DNA from 3 places in the Streptococcus cameli genome. Region 3 is predicted to be linked to each of the others. Evidence: predicted binding sites of a transcription regulator. Region 3 holds the regulator's gene; each other region holds the start of a gene.
What was found. Region 3 encodes NrdR, which represses ribonucleotide reductase genes. Its sites were predicted from a motif close to ACACNATATATNGTGT; they were not measured.
Positions count from the first base shown of each region.

Region 1: a site for NrdR is predicted at 6,247-6,262, ahead of nrdD (anaerobic ribonucleoside-triphosphate reductase). Genes of this name have one in related genera too.
Region 2: a site for NrdR is predicted at 7,791-7,806, ahead of nrdH (glutaredoxin-like protein NrdH). Genes of this name have one in related genera too.

Region 1 covers NZ_JBRUIM010000001.1:3,094-13,750, reverse strand. The annotation lists gene glf (UDP-galactopyranose mutase) at 1-908, opposite strand, end outside; gene nrdG (anaerobic ribonucleoside-triphosphate reductase activating protein) at 1,177-1,770, opposite strand; gene ACVR1I_RS00065 (GNAT family N-acetyltransferase) at 1,789-2,292, opposite strand; gene ACVR1I_RS00060 (GNAT family N-acetyltransferase) at 2,294-2,797, opposite strand; gene ACVR1I_RS00055 (Gfo/Idh/MocA family protein) at 2,808-3,740, opposite strand; gene ACVR1I_RS00050 (hypothetical protein) at 3,760-3,897, opposite strand; gene nrdD (anaerobic ribonucleoside-triphosphate reductase) at 3,959-6,121, opposite strand; gene ACVR1I_RS00040 (SRPBCC family protein) at 6,301-7,869, opposite strand; gene ACVR1I_RS00035 (DUF1292 domain-containing protein) at 8,181-8,489, opposite strand; gene ruvX (Holliday junction resolvase RuvX) at 8,535-8,954, opposite strand; gene ACVR1I_RS00025 (IreB family regulatory phosphoprotein) at 8,954-9,220, opposite strand; gene ACVR1I_RS00020 (SP0191 family lipoprotein) at 9,305-9,901, opposite strand; gene spx (transcriptional regulator Spx) at 10,011-10,409, opposite strand.
Region 2 covers NZ_JBRUIM010000002.1:143,693-154,349, reverse strand. The annotation lists partial or broken gene ACVR1I_RS06225 (Ig-like domain-containing protein) at 1-86, opposite strand, end outside; gene ACVR1I_RS06220 (hypothetical protein) at 109-300, opposite strand; gene ptsP (phosphoenolpyruvate--protein phosphotransferase) at 426-2,159, opposite strand; gene ACVR1I_RS06210 (phosphocarrier protein HPr) at 2,165-2,428, opposite strand; gene icd (NADP-dependent isocitrate dehydrogenase) at 2,576-3,772, opposite strand; gene ACVR1I_RS06200 (citrate synthase) at 3,790-4,908, opposite strand; gene acnA (aconitate hydratase AcnA) at 4,905-7,580, opposite strand; gene nrdH (glutaredoxin-like protein NrdH) at 7,876-8,094, shown strand; gene nrdE (class 1b ribonucleoside-diphosphate reductase subunit alpha) at 8,126-10,285, shown strand; gene nrdF (class 1b ribonucleoside-diphosphate reductase subunit beta) at 10,509-10,657, shown strand, end outside.
Region 3 covers NZ_JBRUIM010000001.1:316,374-327,030, forward strand. The annotation lists gene ACVR1I_RS01615 (DEAD/DEAH box helicase) at 1-1,329, shown strand, start outside; gene ACVR1I_RS01620 (DUF4059 family protein) at 1,347-1,571, shown strand; gene trxB (thioredoxin-disulfide reductase) at 1,595-2,512, shown strand; gene ACVR1I_RS01630 (YceD family protein) at 2,514-3,056, shown strand; gene gnd (NADP-dependent phosphogluconate dehydrogenase) at 3,210-4,631, shown strand; gene ACVR1I_RS01640 (response regulator transcription factor) at 4,634-5,329, shown strand; gene ACVR1I_RS01645 (AI-2E family transporter) at 5,433-6,557, shown strand; gene nrdR (transcriptional regulator NrdR) at 6,674-7,141, shown strand; gene ACVR1I_RS01655 (replication initiation and membrane attachment family protein) at 7,151-8,311, shown strand; gene dnaI (primosomal protein DnaI) at 8,312-9,232, shown strand; gene ACVR1I_RS01665 (nitroreductase family protein) at 9,225-9,938, shown strand; gene der (ribosome biogenesis GTPase Der) at 9,953-10,657, shown strand, end outside.

The sequences.
Region 1 (10,657 bases), 310 kb from region 3:
CAATCAACTGGGTATTCCTTTGTGATGACTGTCTTTTCTTGTTGCCCAAATTCAAAATGCTTGTGCTCAATGATGCGTGTATAAGGAATGTCTCGCTCGGTATAGTTAACGACCGCATTTCCTTGGTAATTATCTATATCCAGCACTTCATGTTCAAAATGCAAACCACGGTATTCGAGTTCCCCATATTGGTAGTCAAAATACTGGTCAATCATGCCTGTAAAGACCACCTTAGTGGCTGATTGTTCCCATTTTTCACGATTTAAAAAGAAATCCACTCCCAATTCAAGGTCAATGCCTTCCAGCATTTTTTCAACGATCACATTATAGCCACCAATTGGAATCCCTTGGTAACGATCTGAAAAATAATTGTTGTCATAGGTAAAGCGAACTGGCAAGCGTTTGATAATAAAGGGGGGCAAATCAGTCGCCGAACGTCCCCATTGTTTTTCAGTGTAGCCCTTAATCAGAGCTTCATAAATGTCCTGACCAATTAACTTAATCGCCTGCTCTTCTAGATTTTGTGGTTCTGTATCCTTCAAATGCTCAGTCTGAGAGGCAATCTTTTCCCGAACTTCTTGCGGTGTTTTAGTCCCCCACATGGCATAAAAAGTATTCATATTGAATGGAAGATTATAGAGTTTCCCTTTGTAATGAGCCAATGGAGAATTGATATACTGATTAAAGTCTGCAAACTGGTTGACATATTCCCATATCCGCTGGTTTGAGGTGTGGAAAATATGGGCGCCATACTTGTGCACATTGATTCCCTCAACCTCTTCACAATAGATATTGCCTCCGATATGGTTACGCTTGTCAATCACCTTGACCTTTTTCCCTCTTTTGTTCGCTTCATAGGCAAAGACGGCTCCTGACAAACCCGCTCCTACAATTAGATAATCGTACATTTGTTTCACGCTTTCGTTTCTTGATTCTCTCATTATACCACATTTGGAAAAAGGACTCTACGACTATGAACACCAGGGCACCTGCGCTTTTATCTCACGGCATGAAAAAGCAATTCCATACTCTTTTTTAAAAAAGAAAAAACGAACACTAGATTCAAAAAGTTTGTGCCAATCTGTTAGAGGTGCCTTTATCTTTTATACTAAAAATTCCAAACAGCGCCTCGGAATTTTTTCAGCGCTTAAAAAACCTGAGTTCCTACTCAGGTTTTCAACTTTCTCGATTCACAGGGTTGTAGGTTTGTTGGCCATCCTTAAGTTTGTCCCAGATCACGACTTGCCCAGTCGCCAAGGATTTGGGGACATCGATGATGCGCTGGTTGGACGAACCCCGAAATTGGAGCATGAGGTTTTTCTTGGTCCGATCAAAGCGACCATCAACAAGAATATCAATCAGCCCCAGCAATTCCAGCTTGTCCTCTGTTTCCAGCATCATCTCTTCCCAGGTATAACCCGTCCAAGACCAGATGTCCTTGTCAGGCAATTCTCTTCGAATCCGTTTAACCAAGGGCAGCAAAATCCCTGTGTTCAAAAAGGGTTCCCCGCCCAAAAGGGTCAACCCTTGGACATAGGGCTGGGCCAAATCCATCATGATTTGCTCCTCCAGCTCTGCTGTGTAAGGGATTCCTGCCTTGAAGTTCCAAGTCGCTACATTGTAGCACCCCTCGCAGTGAAAGAGACATCCGCTGACATAGAGGCTGCAACGGACACCCTCGCCATCCACAAAGTTAAAGGCCTTGTAATCGATAATCCGTCCCTGGCTGAGTTCCTCAGCCTTCCATTCCTGAGGTTTTGGATGGTTCATACAAGCCTCCTCTCGCCATCACTCGACATTAATCCAGTAAAAATCATCGGTATCAGTTGTTTTTTCATACTGGCCACCATTGGCTAAAATCGTCCTCCTGCTTGCCTCATTTTCCTGATGACAAGTTAGAAGAAGCCATTTTATGCCGAATTGTTTTGCTTCTAGTAATCCCAAACGTAGTTGCTCTTTAGACAGACCCTTGCCTCGCTGACTAGGTCGAATACAGTAGCCGATATGCCCGTATTCCCTTAGAATGGATGGAGTTGTCGTTGTCCGGAGAGCAAGTAAACCGACCAACTGCTTCTCTTCCCAAGTCAAAAATAGGCGAAACGGCCCCAGTCCACTAGCAATAATATCCTGATTTTCTTGCTGCTTCAACAAATTTATAAAATGCTTAAAATCGCCCTTGGCAGCCGACCAAACAGCAATTGCACCGCTCATTCGACAACCAAATCTCTCGAATTCCCTAGCCATCTCTAAAAAAGCTTGCTCATCTCTTGCTTGGGGCTGTCGTAAGTACATACTAGTTCTCCACTTCTACCCAATACCTCTCTGTTCCTTCTCGGACATCTTCTAGCACACCGCCGTTGGCCACAATGGTGGCTCGGCTGGCTGGATTGGTCTCCGAGCAGGTAATCAGGGCTTTTTGAATATTCTTCTTAGGGCATTCTAAGAGCCCTAAGCGCAATTGCTCTTTGGCGTAGCCCTTACCCCGCTCGCTGGGTCTAACGGAATAGCCGATATGTCCACCTTTTTGGAGTAGAAAGTCATTGAGCCGCAGGCGGAGGTGAAGAAAGCCTAGCGCCCGTCCCTCCTCATCAAAGGAGACAAATTGGACAGCTGGGACAAACTCCTCTGGAATATTGAGGCCCATCTCCGCATCCGCATTGTACTGGAGCCAGTCATCGTAGTCAAAGTTTTCAGGATTCCAAAAACCACCGTCTGTGGCAGAACCTGTCTCGATAAATTCAGCCATCATCTCCTCGATAGCTGCTCGGTCGTCTTTTCTTGGTCGTCGTAGTTGCATATCCTTCTCCCTATGCTGGTAGAGTGACCTCAAGTTGGCCACTTGTCGTTTCGGAACGATTGATTTGGTCACAAATCCAGTGACTCAATAAACTAGATGTCGGGCTGACCGGATTGACCTTGGTTTCAACAGCCTCCAAAAAGCTCAAAATCGCTGATTCAAAGCCACGTTTGTAAAGGGTTGTATCCCAAGACCCAAAGCCGTCTTTCAGGGTTTGAGTCCCTTGGCAAATACTGAGTTCATCCAGATTTTCCAGGTGATAGGTCGCTTCTGGCGTCTGCACTTCCATAATTTCCCGACGGCTACCGGATTGTAAGTTCATGCTGGCCACAATGGTGCTGTTCGCCGTCTCAAGGGTGACACTGACTTGGCTCAAGGCTTGCTGGTCAAGGTGGTAACGGAAGCTACCGGAAACCAACTCTTCGTCTGCCAAAAAGAGGGCCGTATCCAAGGGATGAATAAAGAAATCAAAGAGTTTGAATTGCAAATCCCCTGTACGGTTGACATCATTTTTCTCAGCTATAATCCGTCTTTTTTGGCCCTGCTCTGCCATTTTTTGCACCTTAGGGGCAAAGCGACGGTTAAAACCTGCCATGAGAAACGTTCCTTTTTCAGCTGCCAAGTCATACAAGGCCTTGCTGGTCGCAAAATCCTCTGTCAAAGGCTTGTCCATGTAGACTGGAATGCCTCGGTTAAGAAAGAGCTGGGCAGTTTCTGCATGGGCTAGGGTTGCCGTATGGATAAAGACGCCATCCAAGTCTGCAGCCGCTAAGGCTGCAGCACTCTCATAGCTAGTCACCGCGCTAAATAAGGAGGCAACTTCCTGCAATACTTCCTGATTGCGGGTAAAAATATGCCAGTGGATGCCTGTTAATTGGCGCATAAAAGGGAGATAAGCTTTCTGCGAAATCCCTCCCAATCCAATGATTCCAATGTGCTTCATGCTTTCTCCCTCTACTCTTCTATTTTTTCTTGTCACGCGCTTGTTTCAACAAGGCTTGCACCCGTGATTTCTTGTCCTGGTTGCCGCCTGTTGAATGTTTTTCATGAAACTTTTCGACTTGTTTCATGCCTTTGTAATCTAATTGGTATTTTCCCATTTTTCCTTACTTGAGCTCTTGCTCAACCTTTCCTTGGTCTATGAGATACTATTCTACCATATTATTGACCAGCTGTCTTGATGGTAGAGCCGTTCATGTGTTTGACACGCGCAGCAATTTCCTTATGTCGTCCATTGACCATTGGTCTGGCCTGAGGGTTGCCCAAATAGCCACATGTCCGTTTGACCACATCGACTGTCTTTGGATCCGTATTGCCACAAGATGGGCACTTGAAGCCACGCTCGGTCGGCTCAAAATCCCCCTCAAAGTCACAAGCATAGCAACGATCAATTGGCGTGTTGGTCCCCAGATAGCCCACCCGATCATAGGCATAATCCCAGACAGCCTCTAAGGCCTTTGGATTTTGCTGAAGGACAGGGTACTCGCAGTAGTGGATAAAGCCTCCGCTGGCACCTGCTTCTGGATAGATTTTCTCAAAATCCAACTTTTCAAATGGGGTTGGATTCTTTCTGACATCATAGTGGAAGGAATTGGTGTAGTACTGCTTATCCGTAATGTCTGTCACCAAACCAAATTTCTCCGTATCCAGACGGCAGAAACGGTCTGTCAAACTTTCAGAAGGGGTTGAGTAGACAGAAAAATGGTAGTCATACTCGTCAGACCAGTCCGCACACAATTCTTTCATGGCTTTGACAATGGACACCGTAAAGTCTTTGGCTTCTGGATTGCTCTCCCATTCTCCCCCGTAGAAAGCTGTCGCCACTTCGTACAAACCGATGTAACCAAGGGAGATCGTTGCCCGACGGTTCTTGAACAGGTCATCAACCGATCCATCCTTGGCCAGGCGTTGGCCAAAAGCCCCGTATTGGTACAAAATTGGAGCATTGGCAGGAGTTGCTTCCTTGACACGGTTAACACGGTAGACCAAAGCATCTTTGGCAATGGCCATCCGCGCTTGGAAAATCTGCCAGAATCGCTCTTGACTGCCTTCTGATTCCAAGGCAATACGGGGGAGATTAACCGTTACGACACCCAAATTCATCCGACCAGAATTGACTTCTTCGCCGTTTTCATTTTTCCAGCCCTGCAAGAAGGAACGGCAGCCCATTGGCACCTTGAAAGAGCCTGTCAACTCTACAATCTTGTCATAGGACAAGACATCTGGGTACATCCGCTTGGTAGCACATTCCAAGGCCAGCTCCTTGATATCATAGTTAGGCGATCCTTCCTCCAGATTGACCCCACGCTTGAGGGTGAAGATCAATTTTGGAAAAATAGCTGTCCGACCTTCACGGCCCAAGCCCTTGATGCGAATGTTGAGAATAGCTTTTTGAATTTCCCGCTCAAACCAGTCTGTTCCTAAGCCAAAACCAAGTGACGTAAAGGGCGTTTGACCATTGGAGGTAAAGAGGGTATTGATTTCATATTCCAAAGACTGCATAGCATCGTAGATGTCCTTTTTGGTCTTCTCCAGGGCATATTCTTCCCATTTATCTGCTATGACCCAGGTTTCGGCATCCTTGAGGTGCTTGTCAAAATTCAGCTTGGCATAGGGAGCCAAGACTTCATCAATTCGGTCTGCCGAACAACCACCGTATTGGCTAGAGGCCACGTTGGCAATGATTTGCGAAATCTGAGCAGTTGCTGTTTGAATGGATTTGGGGCTTTCCACATCCGCATTTCCAATCTTAAAGCCTTGGGCCAACATGCCCTTAAAATCAATCAAACAGCAGTTGGTCATCGGTGTATAAGGGCTGTAATCCAAATCATGGTAATGGATTTCTCCCTTTTGATGGGCGTTAGCTACGTGCGGTGGCAAGAGCTTGAGACCGATTGATTTGCCCACAATACCCGCTGTTAGGTCCCGCTGGGTATTGAAGACCTCACTGTCCTTATTGGCGTTCTCATTGACAACGGTTTGGTCTTTGGTCAGTAACTTGTTGATTTCAATGTTAATGTCCATGGCCTCATGCCGTTGAAAATCACGCTTTGTCCGGTATTGGATGTATTTTTCAGCCAAGGCATAATGGTGCGACCGAAGCAATTCCTGCTCCACAATATTTTGAATTTCATAGATTTGGATGTCCTTGTCAAAGCGGCGCTGAATTTCCTCTAAGACAAGGTCCAGAACCCGACTCAAGGCAGCATCCGTCAGCCATCTTTCAGGAGCCAATTCCTGATTCGCCCGCTCCAAGGCAGAAGCAATTTTCTTGCTGTCAAAAGGCACTGCACGGCCGTCTCGTTTCAACACCAACATTTCCATCTTTTCTATCCACACTCTTTCTATATTTGATTTGTCATTACCATATAGTCTATCACTTTATCAGATTCAATTCAAGAAAAAATTTACAATATATTGTGTTTTTTTACTTTTAATGAAAAACTAAAACACAATATATAGTTTTTTAAAAGAAAGAAAAACGACTGTTTTCACAGTCGTTTTCATTCGTTTAATTGATAGACCTGCAAGTGTGTCGTTCCCAAATCTAATTCAGTATAATGGTGATCAAGATTTATTTCCACAGATTCAAGCAAGGCAAGATCCTTATTGACAACAACAAATTTAGCCTTGTTTTTATTGATATCATATACCATACTGGTCTGATTTTCCTCGTTTGTCAAATAAGGCTCCGTGGCCAGCATTTTGACAGCAGAAAGACGTTTACTTTGTAGATAGAGTTGAGCACTGTTGTCCCAAGCGACCAGCTGATCTTCTTGTTGAGAATTCGATTGGATATAATGGGCAACCGTTAGTCGCTCTTGATGAAGCTCTCCTTCTTGTAGATAACTCAAAATAGGGATAAAAGGAATAGCCAGACAGATAACAAGCGGAAGAAACCATGAGGTTTTTAAATAGCTATAATCTGGTTTTAGTTCCTCAAATTCATCAAACCCATCTTCTGCCTCTGTATTACCATCAATTTGCAACGGTAGTACTGCCATTAAAAATCCATACGGCAACAAAATAATCAGTTGATGCAAATCAAAGGAAGCATTCCCAATAACAAAAACAAGCTGTACTAGAAAAGCAAGTAATACGACAATTTTAATATAACGACTAGATTGGGCTTTTAACGAAGCCATTGTACGAAACAGATTGACCAAAAATCCAGATAGAACAAGAAATAAGAAAACTGTTCCTAAGGTCCATAAAATAGATGCATCAGTAAATTCCAAGCTAAGTGTATATAGGAAGGTTTGCTGGATCGCCATGCCTAAAATCTGTTGCTCAAAAGCATAATAACCAACTGTATAGGTAATCAATAAAAAACCAAATACAGAAGCTAAAAACTGGTAAATACCTCTAGCTAAGCGTTTCTGTTGGGTATTATAGACAAATAAAACAAGACTTGCCACTACCCACAGTAGAATGCTCTTTGGATAAATCATGAACACTAAGGCCGCATCAATACCATACAAGATAAAGGCTTCGTCTCTTGCAGCATTTTCAAAATACCGAATCAAAAACCAAATACTGGTTAAAAGAAATGGCAGGGCAAACAGGCTGGCATGGATCCCTCCAAAACCAATGGCCATAATAAATAGATAGAACCATATCGTTATTTGATCAGCAACAGCTCTTTGTTTAGCAAAATAAACCACAATTTTATTGAGATAGATACCTGCAATAAAGAGTGCAATGAACTGGAAGCCTGCAATCACAACCGGAAATTTCAACAAATAACTTAAAAAAACGAGCAAATAGTATAGAACGCCATTTGTTCCAAAAAAATCTCCGTAAGGTTGTTGACCTGCATGCATGGCCCAACCAGCATACAAATTCTGAGATTGTATATTATCTGCCAAGCCCGTCAGTAAGGGATTCGCTACACTCAACAAAGAAACGATCAAACTCCATAAAAAAGAAGGAAGCACTGGCGTTTTGGGAATACCTTGCCAAAATTCCTCGTTCAATTCTATTTCATGTTCTTTTCTGCGGCGTCTTCTACCGCCAGAACGACCTTTTCTTGAAAAGTCATTTTTATCGATTGTATGATCTACATCTACCATGAAAAACTCCTTGCTATAATCTAGTCTATTATAACAAAAAGTCAATCCTCTGTCATTTTCAATCCTGTTTTGATCTCAAAATAGCATACCGCTCAATATCGCGAAAAGTATGATACAACTTTTTCCAAAAATCGTCTACAAATTCTTTTTCTTCTTGTGTCATACCTCTTTATTCGAAAAAAGCGACTGAAAAAAGGTCCACAGGACCTTGATTCGCTTTCACATTGCCAAGCTCATGATAAAAAGGTCCACAGGACCTTAATTCGCTTTCACATTGCCAAGCTCATGATAAAAAGGTCCACAGGACCTTTTTATTCCTCCATCATAAAGCTATTGAAGACTTCTTCAATCATATCCCACTCTGCTGTTGCATCTTCTGGGATTGGCTGCAAGTCACCTTCCGTGCCATTTTCATTTTCAGTATATGAGTAGGCTTGGATTTCAACTTCACCATTTTCATCTTCTTCCGCACTTGCTGGAATCAAGAGAACATAATTTTTGCCAAATTCTTCTTGACCATCAATCGTCAACAAGATTTCAAACAAGGTTTCTGTACCGTTGTCATCTACCAATGTAATAAATTCGCGTTCTTCATGATCGTGATTATGATCGTGTGCCATATTTTCTCCTTTTTAGCAGTAATAGTCTTTGAAAGATCTTTGCTCTTAAAATGTTTTATCTAAATAATTTTGTAAAATCAGCTGAGCAGCTAATTTGTCAATAACTTTCTTGCGTTTCCCACGGCTAATATCTGCCTGCTCAATGAGCATTCGCTCCGCAGCAACCGTGGTCAGCCGCTCGTCTTGGTAGTGAACAGGTAATTGATACCGCTCAATCAATAATTGACCAAAAGCTTGACTGGCTTCAACACGCGGACCACTGGTATTGTTCATGTTTTTAGGAAGTCCAACAACAAACTGGTCAACCTTATATTCCTTCACAAGCTCATCCAGACGCTCAAAACCGAATTGTTGCTTTTCCTCATCGATTGGAATAATCTCTAAACCTTGAGCTGTAAAGCCGAGAGGATCTGAAATCGCAACTCCAACTGTTTTTGATCCAACATCTAACCCCATTAATCTCATTATAGGTCAATTCCATTTTCTTTTAGATAAAAGCGAACCAATTCTTCAACGATTTCATCTCGTTCGTGTTTACGAATTTGATTACGAGCGTCATTGTAACGAGGAATATAAGCGGGATCTCCACTTAATACATAGCCTACAATTTGGTTTATTGGATTGTATCCTTTTTCGTCCAATGAGTGGTAAACATTGGTTAAGGTTTGGTTGATTTCTTGTTTGTTTGTATCATCCAAACGAAAACGAACCGTTTCTTCGGTAAATCCCATACTTACACCTTCCTTCTATTTCTATTTAGTATGATTATACCATAAATAGCCCTTATTTTCAATGAAACAAAGCCGTAAAAGGCTTTATGGTGTTACGGCTGTTGCTCCATTTAGTTTCAAACCAAGTATATATTCTGCTGGTGTTAATTCTGAAAGTTGTGTGAGATCAGCCCCCATACCTTCAACGGCAGATAGAGCTTGCAAGTCTACCGTTTTCATATCAATCTGCACATCCATAATGATATCGTATTCTGGCATGACCGCAGTCCCAACAGAAACACCAGGAACAGCTTTTAATTGCTGAATAGATGGTTGCTGATCCAAGTAAGCCAATAACTCTGTTTTGACCGTTTCAAAATCAACACCTGCAAATTTAGCCTTATCCTCTTCAGTAGCCTTATGCGTGATATGCAAGCCCATCTTCAGAAACTCATCACCTTTGTAAATAATGGTTTCTTTGATAATTTGTTTGCCACCCTCATCTTCTGTTTCATATTGATAAACTTCAGTTTTTTCAACCTCTTCTACCTTTTTCTTGCTAGAAGATGCCGTTTCTTTTTTAGTAGTTTGACTTGTTGATGTGGTTTCTAAATTTGCTTTTGTTTTTTTATCTGTATTTTGTGAGCCACAAGCAGTTAAAAATACAGCAAGTAACAAGATGATTATAAATTTCTTTTTCATGATTTCTCCTTCTGGTAGGAAGCTACCTTTTTCATTATATGATAGCGATTTTTCTTTGTCAAATCAAACACAAAAGACAGCTTTGGCTGTCTTTTTCTTTTATTTGTAATTATAAAGCTGCCCGCATACGAGCTTGTGCATTTTCCACATTCCGAACGGAACGTGGTAAAAACGCCCGGATATCGTCTTCCTTGTATCCTACCTGAAGTCGCTTTTCGTCAATCAAAATAGGACTTTTTAAAATCCGCGGATTTTCAGTAATTAATTCAATCACTTCGTTTACGCTCAAGTCTTCAATATCACAATCTAAGCTTTTAGCATAGCGATTTTTTGAGGAAACAATACTTGCGATTCCGTTTTCTGTTTTGGTTAAAATATTTAAAATTTCTTCTTTTGTAATAGCTTCTTTTCCAAGATTGTGTTCATTGTAAGATAGTTGATGGGCATTCAACCAGTTTTTAGCTTTTTTACAACTTGTACAACTTGACACAGTATAGATTTTTATCATGTAGGCTCTCCTTTGCTACATTTTCTAAACACATTATAGAGTATTATACCACAAAAAAACTCCGTCTTGGGACCTATTTTGGCTATTTTCAGACTTTTTTGAAGAGAAAACGGTGCATTTTTACAAAAATACACCGTTCCTTTCTGAAAATAACGCGATAAAAATCGGAATAAAACTCAAACAGTCATTGCAACTATTGAACTTTGTTTATAAATCTCCTCTATCGAGTTAACTTTATTGGTAGCTAT
Region 2 (10,657 bases), on a different contig from region 3:
CGAATAGTAGCTGCATGTAGCTTGGAGATTGACACTCCAAATAATAAACAGATGGTGAGTATTAAAATACTAATTTTTTGTTTCATTTTCATAATCTTCTTTTACCTTTTACTCTTTTTCTTCCAACCAACGATGATAGGCTTCTAGTAAATTAATCGCCATTTGAGTAGCTAAATCAATCGAAAAGGCTTCTGTGCCTGCTGCATTATCATCTGCTATCTCTATACGACTCTCGTCATATATGGCCTTCAAACTTTCTGGGCTGAGTGTCTGTTTAAACGCTTCAAATTCTTTTTCCATTGGCCCTCCTTCAACTCCTTTCACTTTTTATACAGTATACCACATTTTACATATTTTTCTCTCTAAAAAATTAAAGTTTTATCAAAAAAATAAAAAACCTCGAATCAATTCGAGGTTTCATATAATTAGTCAACAGTGACATATTCTTTTGCCAAGGCAAGAACTTCTTCTGCCGTTGAACATTCTGTTAATGCACGGTTTGCATATTCTTCCATTTTCTTGGTATCGAGCGTTTTCATCAAGCTACGTGTGCGAAGAACTGAAGTTGCTGACATAGAGAACTCATCCAAGCCCATTCCGACAAGAAGTGGAACAGCTTGTTGGTCGCCCGCCATCTCACCACACATACCTGCCCATTTGCCTTCTGCATGCGCTGCTTTGATCACGTTGTTGATCAAACGAAGGATAGATGGGTTATATGGTTGGTAAAGGTAAGAAACTTGTTCGTTCATACGGTCTGCAGCCATGGTGTATTGGATCAAATCGTTTGTACCAATTGAGAAGAAGTCAACTTCTTTTGCAAATTGGTCTGCCAACATTGCTGCTGCAGGAATTTCAATCATGATACCAACTTGAATGTCATCAGAAACAGCTACGCCTTCTGCAAGTAAGTTTGCTTTTTCTTCGTCAAAGACTTTTTTAGCCGCACGGAACTCGCTCAAAAGAGCAACCATTGGGAACATGATACGGAGTTGGCCATGTACAGATGAACGCAAGAGCGCACGAATCTGAGTACGGAACATCGCATCACCAGTCTCCGAAATCGAAATACGAAGGGCACGGAAACCAAGGAACGGGTTCATTTCGTGTGGAAGGTCAAAGTAAGGAAGTTCCTTATCTCCACCGATGTCCATTGTACGAACAACCACAGGTTTTCCATTCATACCTTCCAATACTGCTTTGTATGCTTCGTATTGTTCGTCTTCTGTTGGGAAGTCTTGTGAATCCATGTACAAGAATTCTGTACGATAAAGACCAACTGCTTCTGCACCGTTGTCGTTGACACCTTCAACGTCTTTTGGTGTACCGATATTGGCAGCCAATTCAAAATGTTTGCCATCCGCAGTAACAGTTTGCGCATTCTTCAAGAGGGCCCATTCTGCTTTTTGAGCTGCATAAGCAACACCCGCTTCAACAAAAGCATCAATTTGTTCTTGGGTTGGGTTGATAATCACTTCACCAGTGATACCATTTACCGCTAAAACATCACCGTCTTTTACAATTTCAGTGATATTGTTTGTTCCAAGAACCGCTGCAATTTCAAGGGTACGAGCCATGATAGCAGAGTGACTTGTACGTCCACCAATGTTTGTAACAAAGGCTTTTACAAAGTTTTTGTCTAACTGAGCCGTATCAGAAGGTGTCAAGTCATGTGCAATCACAATCGCCTCTTCAGAAATCGCTGCCGGGTTTGGCAAACGAACACCTAATAAGTGTGCTAAAACACGCTTGGTCACATCACGGATGTCCGCTGCGCGTTCTTGCATGTATGGATTGTCTTCCATACCTTCAAAAATCGCGATAAACATATCCGTCACTTCTTTCAAGCCACTTTCAGCATTGACTTTTTTAGCACGAATCGTTTCTTTGATTTGGCCGACCATTTCTGGGTCAGCAAGTACCATCAAATGGGCATCAAAAACTGCTGCCGCTTCTTCACCTAGGCTACCAACTGCATTCTCACGGATAAGAGAAAGCTCGTCTTGCGACGCTGCCAGAGCAGCATCAAGACGAGCTTCTTCAGCATTTGTATCTTCAACAGTTACTGTTTCAAATGACAAATCCGGTTGAACAAGTAGATATGCCTTAGCAATAGCAACACCATCAGATGCCGCAATTCCTTTAAGCATTTCTGTCATATTTTTTACGCCAATCCTTCTTTGTCCATTGTTTCAGTGATTGCTGCGATTGCGTCGTCAGCATCAGCACCTTCAGCAGTGATTGTCACATCAGCACCTTGGCCAACACCAAGACTCATTACACCCATGATGGATTTCAAGTTAACTGATTTGTCTTTGTAGTTCAATGTGATGTCTGATGCAAATTTGCTAGCTGTTTGAACAAGCAAAGTAGCTGGACGTGCGTGAATACCTGTTTCTGCCACAATGTGGAAATCTTTTGAAGCCATAGTTTGGTTTCTCCTTTATTTTTTCAAAATTGTAGGCTATTGTGATAACCCTTACAAATTTCATTATACCATTTATTGCAATCATTTTCAAGAATTTTTTATTGCTCTTTCAGATTCCCATTCTATTTTCAAAGAAAAAAGAAGCCGTTAAAAATGAGCTTCTTTTATTCGTTTACTTATTTTTTGGCAAAAAACTGCTGTGCTGATAGGCGAAACATCTTGGTCTTGAGCTAAATCAGATGTAAAATATCCCTCTACAAAGTTTGTTGCTATCGCAGCTTGAATCACTTGCGAAACCTCACTCCAGCCAATATAGTCAAATAACATACAACCAGATAGAAGAACAGAACACGGATTAGCCTTGTCTTGGCCTGCAATATCAGGAGCCGTTCCATGGGTGGCTTCAAAAATAGCATGTCCCGTCTGGTAATTGATATTGGCGCCAGGTGAAATCCCAATACCACCTACCTGAGCAGCCAAGGCATCACTAGCATAATCTCCATTGAGATTGGTTAGAGCTACCACATCAAATTGTTCTGGTTTTAGCAAGATTTGTTGCAGGAAGTTATCAGCAATAATATCTGTCACCACTAATTTCTCAGTTGCTAATTCTGTTGCATATTCCCTCTGGGCTAATTCATAGCCCCATTTGCGAAATCCACCTTCTGTAAACTTTTGGATATTGCCCTTGTGGACCAGGGTTACCTTTTGCAAATGATTTTTTAAGGCGTATTCGATAGCAGAACGAATCAAGCGTTCGCTTCCCTCAACTGATATGGGTTTGATACCGATACTGCTGCTCTGTGGAAAGCGAATTTTCTGAACACCCATTTCTCTTTGTAAAAAGTCGATGACTTTTTCTACGTCAGCACTCCCCGCTTCCCATTCGATTCCCGCATAAATGTCTTCTGTATTTTCACGGAAAATCGTAATATTGGTCTTTTCTGGCTCCTTCAAGGGACTAGGAATCGCTTTAAAATAACGAACTGGGCGTACACAGGCATACAAGTCCAAATCCTGTCGAAGGGCTACATTCAAGGACCGAATTCCCCCACCAACAGGAGTTTCAAGCGGTCCTTTAATGGCAACAAGAGACTGCGCTATCATCTCAAGAGTCTGCGCGGGTAACCATTCGCCCGTCTGGTCAAACGCTTTTTTCCCCGCTAACACTTCTAGCCAGTTTACTTTTTTCTGGCCTTGAAAAACCTTGTCCACAGCAAGATCAAAAACTAATTGGGCATGTTTCCAAATGTCTGGACCGACCCCATCTCCTTCAATATAAGGAATGGTTGGAAAATCAGGAACCTGTAATCGCCCATCTTTCATTTTAATTACATTCGTCATATTCTTCCTTTCTAGCTTTAACGTTTTCCAATCGGCAAATAGGCTAAATTCTCTTGCCCCAGATAGTGAGACCGTGGACGAATCAATTTATTGTTTTTTTGCTGTTCTTGGATATGGGCAATCCAACCCGAAACCCGGCTCATAGCAAAAATCAAGGTAAAGATGGAGCTATCAATTCCTAAGATATGGTAGACCGTTGCCGAATAAAAGTCGACATTTGGAATCAGTCCCTTGGTATGTTTCATGTAATCTTCAATTTCACGTGACAATTGGTACCAGACCTCGTTTTCAGTGCCAGAAGTCAACTCCTTGGCCATCTGACGAAGGTATTTTTCTCGTGGATCTTGAGTTTTATAGACGCGATGGCCAAATCCCATGATTTTTTCCTGAGAATCCAATTTTTCCTTTAGGTATTGCTGGGTATCCCCGTGTTCTTTGATTTCTTTTAGCATATCAAAGACTCGTTCATTGGCCCCGCCATGTAAAGGCCCTTTGAGCGTTCCAATAGCTGTTGTCACACAAGAATAAATATCTGATAGGGTCGAGGCGCATACACGAGCAGCAAATGTCGAGGCATTGAGCTCATGGTCTGCATGAAGAATCAAGGAACGATTCAAAGCTTTTACTTCGATTTCTTTTGGCTCAACACCTGTCAACATGTAGAGGAAATTTGCTGCAAATCCCAAGTCTTCTCGTGGCTCAATAGGAGATTGTCCTGTTCTCAATCTCGCAAAAGCTGCAATAATCGTTGGAATCTTAGCCATCAACTGGATTGATTGCCCATAGGTTGCTTCAATCGAATTGTCTTCTGCTTGTATATTATAGACCCCCAAGAGACTAACGGTTGACCGAAGCACACTCATGGGATGAAGGTGTTTCCGAGACTGAATGAGGATACATTGTTCTACCGCATCACTAATCGCATAATTCGCACGCAATTCTTTTGTGAATTGGTGCAGTTCAATCTGCGTCGGAAGATGCAAATTCCACAACAGGTAAATCACTTCTTCAAAACTAGCTTCATGATCCATCAATTCAGATATATCATAGCCCGCATAAGAGAGATTGTCGCCTACTATGGAACTAATTCGAGTATTACAGGCAACCAAATCTTTTAGACCATTTTCTTCTGTCATGCTTTATTCCCTTCTAATTTTTTTCGGACAACCATCGGTAAAATACCCCCGTTTTTGTAGTATCGGATATCGGCTTGGGCATCAAAACGCACAAGTGCTTGGAAACGAATATCTCCTGCTTCTCCGTGTGCCACAACCTCAATCACATCTTGAATACCAGGGTTCTCTGACAGATGAATGTCATAGGTCTCACGACCTGTCAAACCAAGAGTATCTGCAGTTTGACCTTCCAAGAACTGAAGAGGCAAAACACCCATCATCACCAAATTCGAACGATGAATGCGTTCAAAGCTCTCTGCCAAAACAGCCTTAACCCCCAAAAGATTGGACCCTTTCGCAGCCCAGTCCCGACTGGAGCCCATTCCATAATCTTTTCCAGCAATAATCAAGGTTCCAATGCCATCTTTTTTATAGTCCATTGCCGCATCATAGATGGGTACAATCTCGCCCTTGTAATCCGTATATCCCCCAATTTTTCCCGCAGCCAATTCGTTTTTAATCCGAATATTGGCAAATGTTCCTCGCATCATCACTTCGTGATTGCCTCTGCGGCTACCGTAGGAATTGAAATCCATATAGTCAACACCATTTTCCCCTAAGTACTGGGCTGCCGGACTGTTTCGAGCAATATTTCCTGCCGGGGAAATATGGTCCGTTGTCACCGTGTCACCAAACTTGGCAAGGGGCACAAGATTCAACAACGGTTTGATAACCAATTCATCGTCTAATCCATCAAAATATGGAGGGTTTTGGATGTAGGTGGAAGCCTGATTCCATTTGTAAATATCTGTTTTTTCTGTTGGTATCTGGTTCCATTTTTCACTATCCGAAAAGACGTGTTCGTATTCTTTTTCAAAAAGTTCACGTGTCACGTACTGGTCTACAAAGGCAGTCACCTCATCATTTGTTGGCATAATATCATCGAGGTAAACTGCTTGACCATCTCTGCCAATACCTAGCGGCTCACTTGTTAGGTCAATGTTTGTATTTCCCGCCAAGGCATAAGCAACCACCAAGGGGGGACTGGCTAAGAAATTAGCTTTTACCAAGGGATTGATCCGGCCTTCAAAGTTACGATTCCCTGATAAGACACCTGATACAAGTAAATCTGTATCGATAATAGCTTTTGCAACTTCTGGCCTCAGATTGCCCGAATTACCGATACAAGTCGTGCAGCCATAACCAACAATATGAAAACCTAGCTGATCCAAATATGCTTGCAAACCAGAATTGGCTAAATAACCCGTCACAACTTTTGACCCTGGGGCCAGTGACGTTTTGACAGTCGGAGAAACACTCAATCCTTTTTCAACTGCATTTCGTGCCAAAAGACCAGCCGACATCAATACATAGGGATTAGACGTATTGGTACAAGAAGTAATTGCCGCAATCGCCACATGCCCAGTTGAAATCTCTTCTTCATAATCATCAAAAGTAACGCGAGCTTTTTTATCTAATTCCTCTTTGGTCAATCCAAACCCTTGCACTCCCGCTTCTTTTACAATGGAAGCTTGGAAGGTTTCCTTGGCTTGTGTTAAATCAATTAAGTCCTGAGGGCGTTTTGGACCTGAAATACTCGGCGAAATAGTTGCCAAATCTAACTCCACCACCTTTGTATAGACAGGCTGTGTGGACGGATTATAAAAGAGATGATTGCGTTTGGCATACTCTTTTGTCAATTCAATATGGTCCTCGTCACGGTTGGTCAAACGCATGTAATTCAGCGTTTCGTCATCTATCGGAAAATATCCACAGGTCGCACCATATTCAGGCGCCATATTGGCAATGGTTGCCCGATCCGCCAAGCTCAAGTTCGCCAGACCTTCTCCGAAGAATTCTACGAATTTTCCGACAACTTTTTCTGTACGAAGCAACTGCGTCACACGCAAAGCCAAGTCCGTAGCTGTTGCAATTTTTGGCAACTTCCCTGTCAAGTGAACACCGATAACTTCTGGTACTGGGAAATAAGAGGCTTCACCAAGCATAGCCGCTTCTGCTTCAATACCACCAACACCCCAGCCAAGCACACCAATCCCATTGATCATAGTCGTATGACTATCCGTCCCAAACATAGAATCTGGATATAACATACCGTCATTTTCAATTACGACATCACTCAAAAATTCAATATTGACTTGGTGAATAATTCCAGTTGCAGGTGGGACAGCTCGATAGTTATCAAAGGATTGTTCCGCCCACTTCAAAAATTCATACCGCTCATTGTTACGCTCAAATTCTAACTCGATATTTTCTGCTAAGGCAGTCGGCGTTCCATAGGCATCTACCTGAACAGAGTGATCAATAACCAAATCTACCGGAATCTCTGGATTGATTAAATCAGGACTCCCCCCCTGTTTGACAATCGCTTCTCTCATAGAGGCCAAGTCCACAACAACTGGAACACCTGTAAAATCTTGTAAAATCACTCGACTGGGTTTAAAAGGGACTTCTCCTTTTGGACATATAGCTGAATAGTGAATCAAATCATTTATGTGATATCTTGTGACATCTACACCGTCTTTTTTACGTAATAAGCTCTCTAATAGAATTCGAATGGTATAAGGCAATGTATCAATATTAACTTCTTCTTTTTGACAGACAGAAGCAATATCAAAATAAGAATAGTCTTTTCCTTTTACAGTCATAACTTTTTTTGAAAACTCTCTAGCCATAATCTACCTCTTTCTTTGTTTGAATTATTATACACCAATCACAATGATAATGCAAGGTGTTTTTTATTTCTATGTTACTTTTTATAACATTAACTTGTAAGTATCTTTGGACTTGCCATTTTCTGAAAATTAGCCTCGTTTTCTGAAATAGTTGAAATCCCTTGATTTAATAAGGTTTACACAATATATCGTATGTTTTTGGGTTCCCTGACACTATATTTAGTGTTGGAAAGTTGACTTTTTCGCCTATTCAGTGTATCCTATATTGGTATTAAATTTTTTCAAGGAGAAGAAGATGGTAACTGTCTATTCAAAAAATAACTGCGTCCAATGCAAAATGACCAAGAAATTCTTGGACCAACACAAGGTAACCTATAAAGAAATTAATCTGGACGAAGAGCCAGAATACATCGCTCATGTAAAGGAACTCGGCTTTTCTGCTGCTCCAGTTATCGAGACAGAAAACGACGTCTTCTCAGGTTTCCAACCTGGCAAATTAAAAGCCTTAGTATAAAATCTACTATATAAATAGAAAGAAACAGATTATGAGTTTAAAAGAACTTGGCGATGTTTCCTACTTCCGCCTCAATAATGAAATCAACCGTCCCATCAATGGTCAAATTCCTCTTCACAAGGACCAAGAAGCCCTGAAAGCCTTCTTTAAAGAAAACGTTGAACCAAACACCATGAAATTTGATTCAATGGTGGACAAAATCAACTACCTTGTCAAAGAAAACTACATTGAAGCAGACTTTTTAACAGCTTATTCAAATGACTTTCTTGAGAAATTGGCTCAATTTATTAAGGACCAAGATTTCCAATTCAAGTCTTTCATGGCTGCTTACAAATTCCACCAACAATACGCCTTAAAAACAAACGACGGTGCCTACTATTTGGAGAGCATGGAAGACCGTGTCTTTTTTAATGCCCTTTATTTTGCAGAAGGAAATGAAGAATTGGCAATGGATTTAGCCAATGAAATGATCCACCTACGCTACCAACCTGCAACTCCTTCTTTCTTAAATGCAGGCCGTGCCCGCCGTGGAGAATTGGTTTCTTGTTTCCTCTTGCAGGTGACAGATGATATGAACGCGATTGGCCGTTCTATCAACTCAGCCTTGCAATTGTCTCGTATCGGTGGTGGTGTTGGTATCTCTCTTACTAACCTCCGTGAAGCAGGTGCTCCAATCAAAGGTTACGAAGGGGCTGCATCTGGGGTTGTACCAGTTATGAAACTGTTTGAAGACAGCTTCTCCTACTCCAACCAACTTGGCCAACGCCAAGGGGCGGGTGTTGTTTACTTAGACGTCTTCCATCCTGATATTATCTCCTTCTTATCGACTAAGAAAGAAAATGCGGATGAAAAAGTGCGGGTTAAGACCTTGTCACTTGGTGTCACTATTCCTGATAAATTCTACGAATTGGCTCGTAACAATGAAGATATGTACCTCTTTAGTCCCTATTCCGTCGAACGAGAATACGGTGTGCCATTTAGCTACATTGACATCACTGAAAAATACGATGAGTTGGTCACAAATCCAAACATCCGTAAGACCAAAATCAAGGCCCGCGATTTGGAAACTGAAATTTCAAAACTCCAACAAGAATCTGGTTATCCTTATGTTATCAACATCGATACTGCCAACCGCAGCAACCCTGTCGATGGTAAGATTATCATGTCTAACTTGTGTTCAGAGATTCTTCAGATTCAAACACCAAGTGTCTTGAACGACAGCCAAGAATACTTGACTTTAGGAACTGACGTATCTTGTAACTTGGGATCAACCAACATTGTGAACTTGATGAAATCCCCTGACTTTGGTCGCTCTGTTCGTACCATGACACGCGCCTTGACCTATGTCACAGACCACTCCCACATCTCTGCCGTTCCATCGATTGAACACGGAAACAGCCAGGCTCACTCCATCGGTTTGGGCGCAATGGGCTTGCACTCCTTCTTGGCTCAAAACTTAATTGATTACGGATCAGCAGAAGCAGTTGAGTTTACCAACATCTACTTCATGTTGCTCAACTACTGGACCTTGGTGGAATCAAACAACATCGCTCGTGAACGCAAAGAAACCTTCCACAATTTTGAAAACTCAAAATATGCAGATGGTAGCTACTTCGACAAATATGTAACAGGCGACTACCAACCAAGTTCTGAGACCGTTAAAGCCCTCTTTGATGGAATCTTTATCCCAAGTGGACAAGATTGGGCGGATCTTCGTAGCAAGGTTCAAGCAGATGGCTTGTACCACCAAAACCGTCTTGCGGTTGCACCTAACGGATCCATCAGTTACATCAATGACGTTTCTGCTTCTATCCATCCAATTACTCAACGGATTGAAGAACGCCAAGAAAAGAAAATCGGTAAAATCTACTACCCTGCTTCTGGTTTGGCAACAGAAACTATTCCATACTACAAGTCAGCCTATGATATGGATATGCGTAAAGTCATCGATGTCTATGCCGCTGCTACTGAACACGTAGACCAAGGGTTGTCCTTGACCCTCTTCTTGCGTAGTGAATTGCCAAAAGAACTCTACGAATGGAAGACAGAAAACAAACAAACGACACGTGACTTGTCAATCTTGCGCAACTATGCCTTTAACAAGGGCATCAAATCCATCTACTATGTTCGTACCTTTACGGATGACGGCGAAGAAGTCGGTGCCAACCAATGTGAAAGCTGTGTCATCTAATCCCTTAAGCTGGATTGGAGACCTGCTTCGTCAGCCAAGCTAGGTCCTATTTAGGAGCAAGAAGGCACACTGACGAACTTGCAAAAGCTATCCCCGACAAGCTCACCCCGTCTCGTAACAGTGTGAAACATGACGAACTAGTTACGATCCCAGCAATAGCCCAAATCACTTTGGGCTATTGACTTATGTTATAATAGTTGTATCACTCTATTTAGGAGAACTTATGGAAACTTACTACAAAGCCATTAACTGGAATGAAATTGAAGATGTTATCGACAAGTCCACTTGGGAAAAACTGACCGAGCAATTCTGGCTCGACACACGGATTCCTTTGTCAAACGACTTGGACGACTGGCGTAAATTATCCGCTGT
Region 3 (10,657 bases):
TTTACATTAAAAGATTATATCCAGAAAGCCTTGGCAGCCATCAACTTTGTAACAGCGACAGAGGTCCAAGAAAAGCTGATTCCTATTGTCTTATCTGGACGGGATTTGGTGGGGGAGTCAAAGACAGGATCTGGGAAGACCCATACCTTCTTGATTCCGATTTTTCAACAGTTGGAAGAAGAAAAGGATCAGGTCCAAGCGGTGATTACAGCACCATCTCGTGAGTTAGCAACGCAAATCTACCAGGCTGCGCGGCAAATTGCGGAGCACTCAGAGATTGAAGTGCGTGTGGCCAACTATGTCGGTGGAACAGATAAGACCCGTCAAATAGGCAAATTGCAGAGCAACCAGCCCCACATTGTCATTGGAACGCCTGGACGTATTTATGACTTGGTGAAGTCTGGGGATTTGGCCATTCACAAGGCTGGTGTCTTTGTTGTGGACGAAGCCGATATGACCTTGGACATGGGCTTTTTGGAAACAGTTGATAAAATTGCCTCTAGTCTTCCTAAACAACTGCAATTCATGGTCTTTTCTGCGACAATTCCGCAGAAATTACAACCCTTTTTGAAAAAATACTTGACCAATCCGATAATGGAGCAAATCAAGACCAAGACAGTGATTTCCGATACCATTGAGAATTGGCTGATCTCCACCAAGGGGCGGGATAAAAATGCGCAAATTTTGGAAATGACCAAACTCATGCAACCTTATTTGGCCATGATTTTCGTCAATACCAAGACACGGGCTGATGAACTCCACGCCTATTTGACAGCCAATGGCTTGCGGGTAGCAAAAATCCATGGGGATATTCCACCGCGTGAACGAAAACGGATTATGAACCAGGTTAAAAACCTGGATTTTGAATACATTGTGGCCACTGATTTGGCAGCTCGTGGGATTGACATCGAAGGTGTCAGTCATGTCATCAACGATGCAATTCCGCAAGATTTATCCTTCTTTGTTCACCGTGTTGGGCGGACAGGTCGAAATGGCCTATCTGGCATTGCCATCACGCTATACCAGCCAAGCGATGATGCTGATATCCGTGAATTAGAAAAACTCAACATTTCCTTTGCTCCAAAAGAGATGAAAGATGGCGAGTTCGTAGATACCTACGACCGTGACCGTCGAATCAATCGGGAAAAATCCAAGGAAAAATTGGATTTGGAAATGATGGGCTTGGTTAAGAAGAAAAAGAAAAAAATCAAACCAGGTTACAAGAAAAAAATCAAATGGGCAGTTGATGAGAAACGCCGCAAAACCAAACGTGTAGAAGCCCGTGCCAAAGGTCGTGCAGAGCGCAAGGCCAAACGTCAAACCTTCTAAAAAGAATAGGAAAATCCATGTTGCAAACCATTTTAAGTCTCTACCTACAAAGCTTGTTGATTGCGGCAATTGTAGTTGTATCTATTAGTTTGGTCTGGTTTTTACGCCGAGCTTTTAAGGGCGTAGACAAGACCCTGCAGGAAAGACGAGATGTATTAGTTGATCTTTTGATGATCAATGTCATGACCATTCCCATTACAGCTTTTGGTGTTATTGGGATTTTGTTGATGCTTCGAGCATAAGTTCAAGTTAGAATGAGGAAAATATGTACGATACCCTAATTATTGGATCAGGCCCTGCTGGAATGACAGCGGCACTATATGCAGCCCGTAGTAATTTAAAAGTTGGGCTCTTGGAACGTGGAATCTACGGCGGACAGATGAACAATACCTCCGAGATTGAAAATTATCCAGGCTATGAGATGATTACAGGCCCAGAGTTGGCAGAAAAGATGTATGAGCCCTTGGAAAAATTTGGTGTAGAACACCTGTTTGGTCATGTGGTGCGTGTGGAGACTGACGGTGTGGTCAAAAAAGTCATCACAGAAGATGAAACCTTTGAAGCCAAAACGGTCATTCTTGCTATGGGAGCTGTTCACCGTCCACTAGGCGTCCCAGGAGAATCAGAATTCAATAGCCGTGGTGTTTCTTATTGTGCGGTTTGTGATGGGGCCTTCTTCCGAGACCAAGATCTCTTGGTTGTTGGGGGAGGCGACTCAGCTGTTGAAGAGGCTATTTTCTTAACACAGTTTGCAAGCAGTGTGACCATTGTTCACCGCCGCAATGAACTCCGTGCTCAAAAGATTATTCAAGACCGTGCCTTTGCCAATGAGAAAATTAAATTTATCTGGGATAGTGTGGTCGAAGAAATCAAGGGTGATGAGCGAAAAGTTCAGTCTGTCGTCATCAAAAATGTCAAAACAGGTGATGTTTCAGAACAAGCCTTTGGTGGGGTCTTTATCTATGTCGGTTTGGATCCAATGTCTGAATCGGTTGCCAATTTAGGCATTACAGATAACGCTGGCTGGGTTTTGACCAATGAAAAAATGGAAACGAGTCAAGCGGGGATTTTTGCCATTGGTGATTTGCGTCAGAAGCACTTGCGTCAAGTAACGACCGCAGTTGGAGATGGAGCTATTGCGGGACAACAAGTCTACCAATACATTACGGAATTGGAGGGATAAGATGGTTCAATTCCATATTTATGACTTGCAGAAAAATCCAGAAGGCATCGTCTTTGATGAAAAGTTGGATTTAACAGCAGAATTGTTGAGTAGGAATCCAGAGATTTTAGACCTCTCATCACTTACTGCCCTTGGTCGGGTTCGTTACGAAGCAGGCATGTATTTTTTGGAATACCAACTCTCTTATGACATCACCATGGCGTCTAGTCGTTCCATGGAGCCTGTTTCATGGACGGAGTCGTACCCTGTTTTAGAGTTGTTTGTAGCAGATGAAGTAACGCTCAAAGAAAAAGACATGGTCGATGCAGAGATGGTCTTGCTGATTGAAAATGAGACCATTATCTTAGATGAGAGTGTGGCGGACAATATCCTGCTCAACTTACCTGCCAAAGTTTTGACAGAAGCGGAAGAGCAAGAAGAGGCAATGCCCTCTGGAGAAAATTGGACGGTGATGACGGAAAGTCAATACCAAGCTAGCTTACAGGAAAAACAAGAAGAAGCAAGTCCCTTTGCAGGATTGCAGGGATTATTCGATGAAGAATGAAATTGACAGAAAATTTGAAAAATCACATTTTTCTGTGTATAATAGAAGAGATAAAATTTGTTCCAATTATAAATTAAAATGGAACATCGCCAATTGATTGGGAAAACAATCTCAATTTTTCAATTGGCAAAGTATGTTAAGGAGTATGAATTCATGACAAAAGCAAATTTTGGTGTGGTTGGTATGGCAGTTATGGGCCGTAACCTTGCCCTCAATGTAGAATCACGTGGCTATAAGGTGGCGATTTACAACCGTTCAGCAGACAAAACAGAAGATGTAGTAGCCAGCAACCCAGGTAAAAACTTATTACCAAGCTATGATGTGGAAAGTTTTGTGCAATCGATTGAAACCCCACGTCGCATTATGTTGATGGTTCAAGCAGGTCCTGGTACAGATGCAACGATCCAAGCCCTCTTGCCACACTTGGACAAGGGCGACATCTTGATTGATGGTGGAAACACCTACTTTGAAGATACCATTCGTCGCTCCAAAGAATTGGCAGACTCAGGTATTAACTTTATTGGAACAGGTGTATCTGGCGGTGAAAAAGGAGCTCTCGAAGGTCCATCCATCATGCCTGGTGGTCAAAAAGAAGCCTATGACTTGGTAGCAGATGTCTTGGAAGAAATCTCTGCCAAAGCGCCACAAGATGGCAAACCGTGTGTGACCTATATCGGACCAGATGGTGCAGGACATTATGTAAAAACAGTCCACAACGGGATTGAGTACGGAGACATGCAGTTGATCGCTGAATCTTACGATTTGATGCAAAATCTACTGGGGCTTTCAGCAGACGAAATGGCAGATATTTTTGCAGAATGGAATAAGGGAGAATTAGACAGCTATTTGATCCAAATCACAGCAGATATCTTGAGCCGTAAAGATGACCAAGGCCAAGATGGCCCAATCGTGGATTACATCTTAGACGCTGCTGGAAACAAGGGAACAGGTAAATGGACAAGTCAAAACGCGCTTGACTTGGGTGTGCCATTGTCTCTGATTACAGAATCAGTCTTTGCCCGTTATATCTCAACCTATAAAGAAGAACGTGTGCATGCTAGCAAAGTTTTACCAGGCGTAGACTATACCTATGAAGGTGATAAGGCTGAATTGATTGAAAAAATTCGTCAAGCCTTGTACTTCTCTAAGATTATTTCATACGCTCAAGGATTTGCTCAATTGCGCGTAGCTTCTAAAGAACACAACTGGAACTTGCCATTTGCGGACATCGCTTCTATCTGGCGTGATGGTTGTATCATTCGTTCGCAATTCTTACAAAAGATTACAGATGCCTACAACCGTGAAGCAGACTTGGCAAACCTTCTCTTGGACGAATACTTCTTGGATGTGACCAGCAAGTACCAACAGGCTGTTCGTGATATTGTAACCATTGCTGTACAAGCAGGAGTGCCAGCTCCAACCTTTTCAGCAGCGATTACTTATTATGATAGCTACCGTTCTGCTGATTTGCCAGCCAACTTGATTCAAGCGCAACGCGATTACTTTGGTGCCCACACTTACCAACGAAAAGACAAAGAAGGCACATTCCATTATTCATGGTATGATGAAAACTAAGCATGGCTAAAAAAATTCTGATCGCAGGAAAAGAGCGAAATCTCTCACATTTCGTGTCTATGGAACTGCAAAAATATGACTATCTTGTGGATTATGCTGCGACCGGAGCAGAAGCGCTTCTTTTAGCACATGAGACGGATTTTGATTTGATTTTGATGAGTTACCAACTATCGGATATGACTAGTACACAACTAGCCAAAGAAATTATCCGTTTCAAACCAGCTACTGTCATGGTAGTAGTTGTTGAAAGTGATGAAGCCAAAGCTCACGGAGAAGAGATTGAACAATACGCTGTCTTTTACACGATAAAACCCTTTGTCATTAGTGACTTAGTAGAGCAAGTTGCAGCCATTTTCCGTGGTCGTGATTTTATTGATAAGAATTGTAAACAAGTCAAATTGCAGGCTGCTTATCGGGATTTGAAGATTGATTTTCAAAATCGAACCGTTTCGCGTGGAAATGAAGTGATTAGCTTAACGCGTAGAGAATATGACTTGTTAGCAATCTTGATGGACAGTCAGGAACCTCTGACGCGTGAGTACCTTTTGGCAAAGGTTTGGAAGTATGATTCTGCTACGGGAACAAATGTGGTGGATGTGTACATTCGCTATCTACGTGGCAAGCTAGACGTTCCAGGACAAGAATCCTATATCCGCACCATTCGTGGTTTTGGATATGCCATGAGAGATGAAGAATAAAAGGCTGAGATAGAACTCAGTCTTTTATTGTGCCTTCAAAACAGACTTTTTTTCCCATGTACGCTATAATAAACTATACTGATTTTTTGGAGTTTGAAAAAGAATGAACACAAGTTTTAAAGAAAAGATAGCATTGATTAGTTTTGCGGCCCTAGTTTTGTTAGCGGTCTTGAATTATGGAGAGTTGTATCAATCCTTTCAATGGATTTTGGGCAGTATGAATTCTCTTTTTGTGGGTGGGATGTTGGCTTTTGTTTTAAATGTCCCTATGAAAAAAACAGAAGAATTGCTGGAGAAGCTGAAGCTGCCAGAACGATTTCGTAGAGGCTTTGCCTTGGCCAGTGTCTTGGTCGCCTTTGTCTTAATTGTGACAGGCCTTGTTTTGATTGTTTTGCCCACTTTGACAACAACGATTTCACAGTTGGTGACCGTTGTGAACACCGCAATTCCGAAGATTGGTGATTTTTTGACCAATAGCGGATTCTTACCAGAGAGTATTGAGGGACAGGTGAAAGAATATCTTGCTAGTTTTAAAGGTTGGGATAGTGTTTCCGGTTATGTAACGGCATTTTTGTCTGGTTTGGTAGCAAACGTTGGAGGCCTTTTTTCCAACGTGTTGACGCTTATCATGGCATTCTTTTTTACCATTAGTATTTTAACTAGCAAAGAGCATCTATCTTCTATGGCCATCAAGTTATTGAATGCCTTTTTTTCAGAGCGTATTGTTCGTATGGTACATTACATTGGCGAGGTTATTGTGGATACCTATGATAAGTTTTTGATGAGTCAAATCGTAGAAGCTGTTATTATCGGAACCTTGGTTTTTGTGAGTTATAGTTTGTTTGGTATGCCTTATGCTGCGATGGCAGGGATTTTATCGGGAGTGCTTTCTTTTATCCCTTATATTGGTCCGTTATCGGCTTGCTTGATTAGTGCGCTCTTTATCGCTGTTCAAGATCCCTTATTAGGTTTGGGCTCTATTGTGTTGTTTCAAGTCATTCAGCTTATTGAGGGGAATGTGATTTACCCACGTGTTGTCGGCCAGTCTGTTGGCTTACCGACTCTTTTTACCTTGGCTGCGGCCTTAATTGGTGGAAATCTATTTGGTTTATTGGGGATGGTCTTTTTTACCCCGATCTTTGCAGTTGTTTATCGTCTAGTTCGTGAGTGGACTTATCGTCGTCTGGCTAAAAAGGATATTGAATGTCAAGATGCAACCACAACCTAAACTTGGGACAAGCCTTGGCTTGTCTTTTTGTTCTTTCAAAGGAAGATAGGGATAACTTTCCATCTCCCCTAAAGTGTGGTACAATGAAGTGATAATGATAGAATGGGGGAGAGAAGATGCGTTGTCCCAAATGTACGAGTATAAAATCCAGTGTTGTTGATACGCGTCAAGCTGACGATGGAAATACTATTAGACGAAGAAGAGAATGTGAAAACTGTGCTTATCGCTTTACGACCTACGAACGATTGGAAGAAAAAACCCTAGTAGTTGTTAAAAAAGATGGAACAAGGGAACAATTTTCTCGTGAAAAAATCTTTAATGGCATTATTCGTTCTGCACAAAAACGTCCTGTTTCAACTGCTGATATTGACGAAATCGTGAACCGAATTGAACAAAAGGTGCGTTCTTATAGTGATGGAGAAGTAGAGAGTGATGTGATTGGTAATTTTGTCATGGAAGAATTGGTTGAATTAGACGAAATTACCTATGTTCGTTTTGCCTCTGTTTACCGTTCCTTTAAAGATGTCAGTGAAATCGAAAATCTCCTCAAGCAAATCACCAAGGGGAACCGCAATAAAAAATAGGAGAATGCCATGATCCCAAATAACACTTTTTCCTATCATAAAATCCCGCGTTTTGTTCCAGATAGCCACAGTTTAATCCAGTGTTACCAGCCGATTATTGGTTTACCAGCCTTTGCTCTCTACCATTACTTGGTGGCCAATGAGGATGGTGGTGCTGGGCGTTACCGTTTTAGCCAGATTTTAAACCATTTGAATTTTGGACAAACGGTTTTGGAGCAAGCTCTTGATGTCTTAAGTGCTCTGCAGTTGTTGGAAATTTTTGAAAACGAGTCTCATTATACTCTGGTCTTAAAGGCTCCTCTGTCGCAGGAAGATTTTTTACAGGAGAGGCTCTATCGCTCTCTTTTAAGTAAAAAAATCGGAGAGCATGCGGTAGAACAGATGCAGGCAAGCCATCCAGTAAAGGGCGATTCTGTTTCTAAGCGCTTTTCTCAAGTCTTTCAAATGGATGGACAACCAGATGAGAAGAAAAAGGCAAACACCTCTTTTGATAGCAGTGCCTTTCAACACATGATGGCTCGCCATCAGTTGCGGTTTACAGATGAAGAGTCGGATTTGATTGGGCTCTATCATTTAGCTGAAAGTGAACAGATGGATTGGCTGAGTTTATATCAATTGGCGAAAGAAACGGCAGTTGGACATCAAATCTCGCCGAAACGGATGAAGGAGCGTTTGCAAGTTTCTTCTGGCGCAACAAGTCCAGCCGAATTTTCTAAAGCGGAGCAAGCCTTGATTCGAGAAAGCAAGAGTCTCACTCCATTGGATTTTTTAACGGCTATTAAAACCAACAAACGGGCTTCGGTGATGGCTTCAGAGAGAGCCTGTTTGAACGAACTAGCTCATTTGGGCCTCTTGAATGAAGTCATCAATGTGATTGTGCTCTACACCTTTAACAAGGTGGATTCGGCCAATCTGAATGAAAAATATGCCATGAAGTTAGGGAATGATTTTTCCTATCATCAAATTCGGACGGCAGAAGCGGCTATTTTGCATCTTAAAATTGAACGAAAACCGCAAGCAGGTCAGAAAAAAGCTGAGACTAGCCATAAAGAATCCAATATTCCAAGTTGGAGCAATCCAGATTATAAGGATACAACGACAGCAGAAGATTTGGTAGAACTTGAAAAAATTCAACGTGAAATTTTAGCCAACTTAGAGAAAGGAGACTAGATGAAGAATATTCAAGATAAATTGCATCCAACCTCTCGTCATGTTCGCAAGTCCTATCAGGAAATTTGCCAAGAGATTCTAGCAGATAGTGAAGTTTCCCATTTTGTACAGTTACATCAGCTTGATGAGGCCGTTGTGGAACGCTCGATTTCCAAGTTTTTTGAATACATCAAGGAACGGGACAAATGGCTTAGTCAAGACCAAACCTACATTGCAAAAGGCTATAAACCGATCCTCATTATGAACGAAGGGTATGCGGACGTCTCCTATCAAGAGACAGCAGAATTGGTAGAAGCCCAACGCCAAGACGCTATTCGTAGGCGAATGAACTTGGTGGAATTGCCAGCCAGCTTAAAGCAGGCCACTCTCAAACCTGGCACTGCAAATAGTGTCCAGTTGACAAACGGTCGTGCTCAAGCCTTGACACTTTTAAATGAGTTTATTGCCAATTTTACTTCTCAAGAAAAAAAGGGGCTCTATGTCTATGGGGATTTTGGGGTTGGAAAGAGTTTTCTCTTGGCGGCTTTGGCCCATGACTTATCAGAGAGATACGGTGTCGGGACAACCATGCTCCATTACCCGAGCTTTGTTGTCAATGTCAAAAATGCCATTCAAACTGGACAAGTTAAAACTGAAATTGATGCGGTTAAGCAGGCCGATATTCTGATTTTGGATGACATTGGAGCGGAGCAGCACAGTCCTTGGGTCCGTGATGATGTCTTGCAGGTTATTTTACAACACCGGATGCAGGAAAATTTACCGACCTTCTTTACGTCGAATTTTTCATTTGCTGATTTGGAAAAACGCTTGTCTCAAGGCAAATCTGGTGATGAGACCTGGCAGGCCAAGCGCGTGATGGAACGAATTCGTTTTTTAGCAAAAGAAGTTCATTTGGAAGGAGAAAACCAACGCCATGAGTGAGACGATTGATTTGATGAACCGCCATTCTTCTGTCCGCCGCTTTAAGGAAGAGGCGATTCCAGAAGACCACTTAAAAGCCATTATCAATGCGGGACGCGCGGCTTCGACCTGGAAGAATTTCCAATCTTACTCGATTGTTGTCCTATCGTCCACTGAGAAAAAACAAGCGCTCTATGACCTCTTGCCCCAACCTGCGATTTTACAGGCGGATAAGATTTTGGTGTTTGTCGGGGACCACAATCGAGCCAGCAAGGCTGCTGCCTTGCATGGTGCTCCTTTTGATGCCAAGGGGACAGAAAATCTCCTGATTTCGTCTGTTGATGCTTCTTTGGCGGCACAAAACGCTATGTTGGCAGCAGAGAGCCTTGGCTACGGCGGAGTCTTTATTGGCATGATTCGCCACGTAGCTCTCGCAGTATCAGAATTGATTGCCTTGCCAGATTACACCTATCCAATCTTTTGTATCGCCCTTGGTGTACCAAACCAACAGCATCCAGTCAAACCGCGTATGGCCTATGAAGCCATTGTCTTTGAAGAAGAATACCAAGAACAGGATGTGGCTGCTATTGAAGATCATGATGCGGTTCAAACGGAGTATGCAGGTGCAAGACAAACCGAACTTTGGTCGGAGCGATTGGTCAATCAGTTTAAAGATGTCGAGCAACCAGAAACCAAGTTACTTCTTGAAAAACACAAACTATTATAGAAAAGTGAGAAAAAATGGCTTTACCAACGATTGCAATTGTCGGACGTCCAAACGTCGGCAAATCAACATTTTTTAACCGGCTCGCTGGGGAGCGCATTTCCATTGTCGAAGATGTGGAGGGTGTGACCCGAGACCGGATTTATGCGACAGCAGAATGGCTGAATCGCAAGTTTTCCATTATTGATACCGGCGGTATCGATGATGTAGATGCCCCATTTATGACCCAAATCAAGCACCAGGCAGAAATTGCCATGGACGAGGCGGATGTCATTGTTTTTGTGGTGTCAGGTAAAGAAGGCATTACCGATGCGGATGAGTATGTGGCTCGAATCCTGTACAAGACCAATAAGCCAGTGATTTTGGCTGTTAACAAGGTCGATAATCCTGAAATGCGAAACGAAATCTATGATTTCTATGCACTCGGTCTAGGAGATCCGTATCCTGTTTCTTCTGTTCACGGTATCGGAACAGGGGATGTTTTGGATGCCATAGTGGAAAACCTACCAACCCGCATTGAAGAAGAAAATCCAGATATTATCAAATTTAGCTTGATTGGCCGTCCAAACGTCGGAAAATCGAGCTTGATCAATGCCATTTTAGGTGAAGACCGCGTGATTGCCTCGCCAGTGGCTGGAACGACCCGTGATGCTATTGATACGCATTTTACAGACAGTGAAGGCCAAGAATTTACCATGATTGATACGGCGGGTATGCGCAAA